DNA from 2 places in the Marinobacter sp. NSM genome. Region 1 is predicted to be linked to the other one. Evidence: predicted binding sites of a transcription regulator. Region 1 holds the regulator's gene; the other holds the start of a gene.
The links. The regulator sigma-54, encoded in region 1, starts transcription at its own class of promoters, with help from an activator protein. The targets are predictions, from matches to a motif close to ANTGGCATNNANNTTGCTNT.

Region 1 (4,419 bases):
GTAAGCGCACACACCGACTGCCGGTCATACTGGCCGCACTGATGCTGGCCAGCCCGGCAACCGCGTTTGATCTGGATTCCGACACCCCCATCAAGGTCAGCGCTGATTCCGCCCGCCTGGACGATACCGAAGGGACCGCCATCTACACCGGCGACGTTGAACTGGTTCAGGGGGCCACCCAGCTGAACGCAGAACGGGTGGTACTGTATCGAAGCCCCGAAGGTCTCAGCCGGATTGAGGCAAGCGGCGAACCCGCCCGATATCGCCAGCCGGCACGGGAAGGTGAAGCCATGACAGACGCCCGGGCGCGGACCATCACCTGGTCAGCGGCGGAAAACCGGCTGACGTTCGAGCGCCAGGCAGTGATTGAACAGGGCAACAATGTGTTCCGTGGCGACGTCATCCAATACGACACCGTTCGCAGGGTGGTCACTGCAGAAGGCGGCACGCCTTCGGAAGAGAGCTCTGGCCGGGTGGAAATGGTGATTCAGCCTCGCGGCTCCAGCAACCCCACAGACGAATAGGTTACTGATGGCAGTTCTCAGGGCCAGCAACCTGGCAAAAAGCTACAAACAGAAAAAAGTGGTTCTGGATGTGTCTCTGGAAATCCGGTCCGGAGAAATCGTCGGCCTGCTCGGCCCTAACGGCGCTGGGAAAACTACCTGTTTTTACATGATTGTCGGGCTTGTACCTTCCGACCGCGGCCGAATCACCATTGACAGCCAGGACATCACACCCCTGCCCATGCACGGCCGGGCACGCAAAGGCATCGGCTACCTGCCCCAGGAAGCCTCGGTATTCCGCAAACTGACCGTGCGCGACAACATCATGGCCATTCTGGAAACCCGAAAAGACATGAAACGGCCTGAGCGGGAAGCCAAACTTGAGGAACTGCTCGAGGAATTTCACATCACCCATATCCGGGACAGCCTGGGTATGGCGCTGTCCGGTGGTGAACGGCGGCGCGTCGAAATCGCCAGGGCGCTGGCCATGGAACCTGCGTTTATTCTGCTGGATGAGCCCTTCGCCGGGGTAGACCCGATTTCAGTCAGTGACATCAAGCACATCATTCGGCATTTGCGGGACAAGGGCATTGGCGTACTGATCACCGATCACAACGTGCGGGAAACCCTCGATATTTGTGAAAACGCCTACATTGTCTCCGGCGGCCATATCATCGCCTCCGGCAATGCGGAAGCCATCCTGGCCAATCAGCAGGTCAAGGAAGTCTACCTGGGTGATGAGTTCCACCTGTAAGCGGAAGAAAACCCCTCGACGACCGAGGTCTGATTGTTTTGATGATCTGTAGCAAGTAAACTCGGCAAAGAACTTGCTTATACTGGTAACAGTGAGCGGCAAGTAACCAGCGTATAACAATTTTTTTTGCCTGACAGCAGGCAACGTCACTACCGGGACACCCTTGATTTATGGATCTTGAGCCATGGTTATGAAAGCCTCATTACAGCTTAAGATGGGCCAGAGTCTGACCATGACGCCCCAGCTGCAACAGGCCATTCGCCTGCTTCAGCTTTCCACCCTCGACCTCCAGCAGGAAATCCAGCAGGCACTGGAATCCAACCCCATGCTGGAAACTTCCGAGGATGACGATCAGTCTGACACCCCCGATACGGATGCCGATACCCAGGACGAACATAAAGACCGGGATTCCGACCACGATGAACCAGCCACCGAGGCTGCCTCTGACTGGGATGAAAACGAAAATGGCCCGGACTGGGCCTCCGAAAACGACATCCCGGATAACATCCCCGACGACCTGCCCGTAGACACCGCCTGGGACGATATCTACCAGTCTGCACCGGCGCCAGCCAGCAAAGGGGATGATGAGAACGAGTCGGATTTCGAAACCCGCAATTCACCGGCCGAGACCCTCCAGGACCACCTGGAATGGCAGCTCAACCTCACCCCCATGAGCGAGCGTGACCAGGCAATCGCCCACGCCCTGATGGACGCTGTGGACGAGCGCGGTTACCTGACCTCACCGATTGAGGAAATCCATTCCGGCCTGCAGGACGAAACCGAAGAAGACCCCCTTGAGCTGGACGAGGTAGAAGCGGTCCTGCACCGGCTACAACACTTCGACCCGCCGGGCGTGTTCGCCCGGGACCTGCAGGAATGCCTGCTGATTCAGCTCAACCAGTTGCCGCCAGATACCCCCTGGCTTCGACAGGCCCGCCTGGTGGTTACCCAGTTCCTGCATCTGCTGGGCAACCGGGATTACGCGCAACTGCTGCGCCGCAGCAGACTCAAAGAAGATCAGTTGCGCGAGGTTCTGGCCCTGATTACCAGCCTCAACCCCCGCCCGGGTGACGTGGTCGACCGAGCGGAGCCGGATTACGTGATACCAGATGTCATCGTCCGAAAACACGAAGGCCGGTGGCGTGTTGAGCTCAACCCGGAGATCGCCCCGAGAATTCGGGTCAACGCCAGCTATGCATCGCTGATCCGTCGCGCCGATAGCAGTGCTGATAACACCTACCTGCGGGATCAATTGCAGGAGGCCAAGTGGTTCATTAAAAGCCTGCAAAGCCGCAATGAAACGCTACTGAAAGTCGCCACCCGGATTGTTGAGCACCAACAGGGTTTCCTGGACCAGGGGGAGGAAGCGATGAAGCCGCTGATCCTCTCGGATATCGCCCAGGCCGTAGAAATGCACGAATCCACCATTTCACGGGTCACCACGCAAAAGTATATGCACACACCCCGCGGCATTTTCGAGCTGAAGTACTTTTTCTCCAGCCACGTCAGTACCGCTGAGGGCGGAGAATGTTCCTCCACTGCTATTCGTGCGATGATCAAGAAACTGATTTCAGAAGAAACTCCAAAAAAGCCGTTGAGCGATAGCAAGATTGCAGCCATGCTTGGAGAACAGGGCATCAATGTGGCCCGGCGCACCGTTGCCAAATACCGGGAGGCCATGCACATCCCTCCTTCAAACGAGCGCAAACGACTGGTTTAATGTTTTTTCCGGTGCACGAAGCACCGGACACGCAGCCCGGTGGCAACACCGGCATGATGACAACAGGAGACGCCTATGCAACTCAACATTTCAGGCCATCACGTAGAACTGACCCCTGCATTGAAGGATTACGTCAACACCAAGTTCGAGAAGCTGGAGCGTCACTTTGACCACATCAGTAACTGTCAGGTGACGCTGGAAGTTGAGAAGGTACGTCAGATGGCTGAAGCCACCCTGCATGTCATCGGTGGCGATATCCATGCAAAGGCAGAGAGTGAGGATATGTACGCCGCAATTGATTTGCTGGTGGACAAGCTGGACCGCCAGATCCTCAAGCACAAAGAAAAGAACGTAGACAGGATGCACGGCAACGGCTGAGCGCACTCATAGCACCACCGTACCGGGTGTTTCAATGATACGAGCTGCGGCGGGGCATACCGGCCGCAGCCTTTTTTTTACGGAATCACAGTCGATCCATGAGCGATACATCCCTGACCATCGACAACATTCTGGCTCCCGAACTGACGCTGTGCCGGGTGCCGGCCTCCAGTAAGAAGCGGGTACTGGAAACCATCGCAGAGCATATTCATCATCAGGATGAAATCCTCAGCGACACCGAGATTTTCAGCAATCTGGTTTCTCGCGAGCGGCTTGGCAGCACCGGTATCGGCCAGGGTATTGCCATACCCCATTGCCGGCTGGAGGGGCTGGACCGTGTGATCGGCGTGCTGATGACACTGGAAGAGAGCATCGACTTCGATGCTATCGACAATCAGCCGGTCGACCTGGTGTTTGCCTTGATCGTGCCCAAAGAAGCCACCAGTGAACATCTGGAGCTGCTAAGCCAGTTGGCCGAGAAATTCAACGACAACGGGTTCTGTGAACAGCTTCGCCAGTGCCAGGATGCAGCCTCCCTTTACCAGCGCATGACGGCGGCATCCTGATAAGCAGTAGCACCAACAGTAGCAGGCAGGAGCGTCCATCATGAAACTGATCATCGTCAGTGGCCGATCCGGGTCGGGTAAGAGTACTGCGTTGCATGTGCTCGAAGATCTGGGTTTTTATTGCATTGATAACCTTCCCATCGGACTGCTGTTCCCGCTGACCCGGGAAGCGGCGCAACAGGAAACGCCGGGGCGACTCCGGAAAATGGCCGTCAGCATCGATGCCCGCAACCTGTCTGCCGAACTGGCCAACTTCGAACAAATCTATCGCCAGCTTCGCGATGCGGGAGTCGTTGTCGAGATTATCTTTCTGGATGCCGATGAACAATCTCTGCTGCAGCGGTTCCACGCTACACGCCGAAAGCACCCGCTGAGCGACGACCGCACCTCCCTCCGAGAAGCCATCACCAACGAAAAGGCACTGTTGGAACCGCTGTCAAAACTGGCAGACCTTTACATCAACACCACCGGCATGTCGATGTATGAACTGCGCGACAT
Region 2 (4,419 bases), on a different contig from region 1:
GCCCTGGCATCTCTTGAGAGCGCGATGCAGCAGTTCCCGAGCAACACCCGCATCATGCTCAGCCTCGCCATGGCACACCAACAGCAAGGCCAGCAAGACAGTGCCCAGGCAACTTATGAACAACTGGTATCACTCAGCCCAACCAATGCAGTAGCGCTTAACAATCTGGCGTGGTTGTATTACGAGGCTGGTGACAATCGCGCTTTGGATACCGCCCAGAAGGCCTACGAGTTGGTTCCAGACAGTGCAGCAGTGGCGGATACCTATGGTTGGATACTGTTTGAATCCGGTGAGCGCCAACAAAGCCTTGGAATTCTTGAAAAGGCCCATGAGCTGGACCCAGCCTCCCGGGAAATTGCGATGCATCTGGTTGAAGCATACCGCGCAGCCGGCAGGGATGACGACGCCCGGCGGATTCTGACCAAACTGGATAACGAGGCCTGACAGAGAGTAACGCTATAAGCGCAAAGGGCAGATAGCGAAACGTTCCTAAGACCGAGTGGCAGCCATAACATACTGCAACAATACTTTACACAATGTATCGTTGCGCAAGGAAGGTGAGTTATGGCTGCCAAGAAGATTCTCGGCCTGGGTGTGGTGGTGGTTTTTCTCGGTGGTTGCCAGAGTTGGCAGTTTCGGGACATTGAAAAGTTACCGCCTACTGCTGCTATTCCGGAAGTCAGCGAACCGGGAAAGGTGGATGTCTGGTATTTTGACGGCATATCGGGCAACTATGTTCAAAGCATGGTAGATGCCGAAAAATTTCCGGACTCACCTGATGAAATCACCGAACTGAATCAATTAATGCGCGCAGCGAGCCGGGCTAACAACTACGGCACCCTGATCCGCGGCTATGTGGAACCGCCCGCGACGGGTGGATACACCTTCTACATTGCAGGTGACGACGAAACCCAGCTCTGGCTCTCCCCCTCCCAGTCCCCTGAGGATATCGTTCGAATCGCCTCAACCATGGCGACCCCCCTGGATAACTTCACCCGCTACAGCTCGCAAACTTCGGGCATTCATTACCTTGAGGCCGGGCAAAAATACTACTTCGAGCTGAGACACAAAGAAGGTGGCTGGGATGACCACTTTACCGTGGCCTGGTCCGGGCCCGGACTGAATCAACAGGTGATCGACAGCCCTTACCTGCACAGTTTTGCGCAAACAACCCCAGGCGCCCAACCCAAACTGACCACCGAAGAAGCCTACGAACTCGGCTACCGTATTGGCTTTTTCGATGGCGAAAAAGGCTTATCATACAACGCGCAATATCCACCGCTGGATGAAGATGGCGACGGACTCTACGACAATTGGGAAATCTATTACGGCCTGGACCCGACAGATCCAACGGATGCGATGTCAGACACCGACGGAGATTTGCTCACAGCACTGGACGAATTCTGGGCGCGCACAGACCCCAGCCTTGCAGATACCGACGGTGATGGTATCCCCGACGGTTACGAATACGCTTATGGCCTCGATCCCACAGATCCAACCGATGCGTCACGGGACCTGGATGGAGATGGATACTCTGTGCTCAAGGAATACCTGGCGGGCACAAACCCACTGGATCCTGAGGATTTCCCTGCACCTGAAGCAACCTACCAGCCAGGATACGTTGGCCAGTATTTCACAGGCGTAAACTTTGACAGCTTTGTTTACACTCAGCGAGACACTGCCATTAATTTCAACTGGGGAAGTGGCAGCCCGTCTGCCAATATGCCCAATAATAATTTCAGTATTCGGTGGCAGGGCTGGTTTACTCCACCGCACACGGAAGGCATGCGCGAATACACGTTTGCCACAAGAACGGATGACGGTGTTCGCCTTTTCCTTGATGGCAACCTGGTCATCAATCAGTGGAAAAACCAATCCGCCACCACCTATACCAGTACAGCCAGCCTCCCGGCCGAGATTCCCGTAGCGGTAACTATGGAATATTTCGAATCAGGATGGGATGCCTCTGCGAGTCTGGTGATATCCGATACAGCGACCGGGCAAAACCTTAACCCGGAAAACGTGGTGCAAACCCTCTCTCTTGATAGCCCCACCAGCGACAGCTCACTCAACGACGGCATAGACGACCTGTACAAGCTCCGATTCGGCTTACCGCTGCTACAACCTGTCGCCGATCAAGTCTTTAATGACAGCGGTATTACCGTGTTGCAGGCTTACCAGTCAGGACTTCACCCGTACACACTTGAGACCGTATCTGAACCGGATGCGCCGGTAACCAGCGAACCATCTGATAATGGCGCCAGCGCGGGCAGTGTCACGCTATCCTGGACTCCGCCCCTTACACGCGTAGACGGCAGCAGTATCTCACTCAGCGAAATCTCCGGGTATTTGATCAACTACGGCCAAGCGCCAACAAACATGCCCCAGATCCTGGAGGTTCCAGCGGGCACAACTGAAGCAAGGATAGAAGGGCTCTCCTCGGGAGATTGGTACTTCACTATAAGGGTGATTGACACCAACGGACTGAGTAGCGAACCGTCAGATCCAGTTCAGTACAGTGTGCAGTAAAAGAGAGATCGTCGAATTAATTTACATCGTCCAGATTGAAGAAAGAATTAATTCCTTAAAATCAATGGGTTAAAATCTGGCACGCTATCTGCTTTGGTCAAAGGGTGTTGTAAAAATTCGACCACTCACTGGAGGAGTGACTCAAATGAACAAACTTATGCAAGGCATCGCACTGGCAGCCGTCATGGGTGTTTCAGGACTGGCACAGGCGGCTTATATTGATACGGTGGCGAACACTGCCCCCGCTGAAGCCCCTGTCGGCGTCCCAGGAAACAACGATTACGCGAATGGCACAGGCATTCCCGGTGGGCTTTTTACTGGCCCCCAGTATTACGACACCACTGATACTGTGTTGCTCTCACACTCACTGGCATCCGTATCGGAAGATCCATTCAAGCTGACTTTCACCTATTTGGGTAAGGAAGCGGGTTATACCGGCTCATTCCTCTACGAGGGTTCAGAAGTCTTTAATACCGCAACCAGCCCACTTGGAGACACTTTCAGTGTTATCTACAGTGGCGGACTTGGCAAGCTTGACTTTGGCTTCTCCTCAGACGCTTGGGGTGCATTTGCAGGTTCGGTGTCTAACCAAGGCGCAGGGAACTTGGCCGGTGGCTACAACTTCTCTATCTTTGAGGTGGGAGAAGATTGGTTCATCCTGAGTCTGGACGACAACAACCAAGTCGATGATAACCACGACGATATGCTGGTCATGGTGAAAGCCTCCAAAGTCCCTGAGCCCGGCACCCTGGCTCTGTTGGGCCTCGGCCTCGCCGGTATCGCAGTGCGTATGAAGGGTCGTAAAAAAGCCTGACATGCAACTCTGTGCTACGCTTTAAAGCCCTGCCCTCGCAGGGCTTTTCTCTTTCTGGTGGTCACCCATGGACATCCTCATCGTTTATGCCAGCAGTGGGCGTGGGTTAAGAAAAGATGCTCTTATCCTTGAGTCTGCACTTAATTCTCTTGGGCATAATTGCCAAGTAGACCCATTACCACCAACACCGGAATGGCAAAACCAACTATCACATTATCGGTACCAATTACTTAGTAAATATCTGCCTAAACCCTTTAGGCGCCTTTACTATGCTTTACGAAACGGTATCGCCAAATCGATATCAGGACAATCAAAATCAGACCTGGTAATCCACCTTGAAAACCCCCGAATATCTCAACTACGCCGAGGTAAACGCCATTGGCTGATTCCAAACCAAGAGTGGTTTATTGAATCCCGTATACCCTATCTCCAGAGCATTGACCGAATTCTTTGCAAGACTCAACACGCTGCCGAGATCTTTTCGCGCTGCCATTCGGACGTGTTGCATATTGGCTTTACCGGCGGATCCGCGATATCCGGACCTTGTACTTCCGACAAAAATTATCGCCTTGCGCTGCATGTAGCAGGTAACAGTCAGTTCAAAGGAACCACAGCAGTATTATCTTGCTGGTCGCGCCACCCCGAATGGCCAAAACTGGTAGTGGTTTCACAACATGTAGATAGCTCTGATTATCCCCACCAGAACATCGAGATCCGGAGTAATCTCACAGACAAGGAAATGAAAGCACTCTGGCAGGAAGCAGGATTTGCAATTCTACCGTCTGAGGTAGAGGGTTACGGACAGGTACTGGCGGAAGCTCTCGAAAACGGTTGTGTTACCATCACCACAAACGCACCACCAATGAACGAACTGATTGACAAAAGCCGAGGCTACCTGGTAGAGCCAAACAATACCCGAACCTTTCGGCTGGGAACCAGGTACATGATTTCAGAACAAAGCCTTGATACGACAATCAACACCGCCATAAACGAAACACAGGAAACTCTTGAGAGGACTTCAGCCAATGCCGAACAATGGTATTCCTCAAACCACAAAGCTTTTATTGAAAACCTCC

Region 2: the regulator sigma-54 is predicted to act here: its motif matches at 2,605-2,624, upstream of ACTZWX_RS01875 (PEP-CTERM sorting domain-containing protein).

Annotation. Positions count from the first base shown of each region.
Region 1 is NZ_JBQTCK010000006.1:232,303-236,721, forward strand. Features, by position in the region: gene lptA (lipopolysaccharide transport periplasmic protein LptA) at 1-524, shown strand, start outside; gene lptC (LPS export ABC transporter periplasmic protein LptC) at 1-4, shown strand, start outside; gene lptB (LPS export ABC transporter ATP-binding protein) at 532-1,257, shown strand; gene ACTZWX_RS14440 (RNA polymerase factor sigma-54) at 1,442-2,977, shown strand; gene hpf (ribosome hibernation promoting factor) at 3,053-3,355, shown strand; gene ptsN (PTS IIA-like nitrogen regulatory protein PtsN) at 3,454-3,921, shown strand; gene rapZ (RNase adapter RapZ) at 3,962-4,419, shown strand, end outside.
Region 2 is NZ_JBQTCK010000001.1:388,825-393,243, reverse strand. Features, by position in the region: gene ACTZWX_RS01885 (tetratricopeptide repeat protein) at 1-444, shown strand, start outside; gene ACTZWX_RS01880 (PA14 domain-containing protein) at 565-2,529, shown strand; gene ACTZWX_RS01875 (PEP-CTERM sorting domain-containing protein) at 2,675-3,343, shown strand; gene ACTZWX_RS01870 (glycosyltransferase) at 3,411-4,419, shown strand, end outside.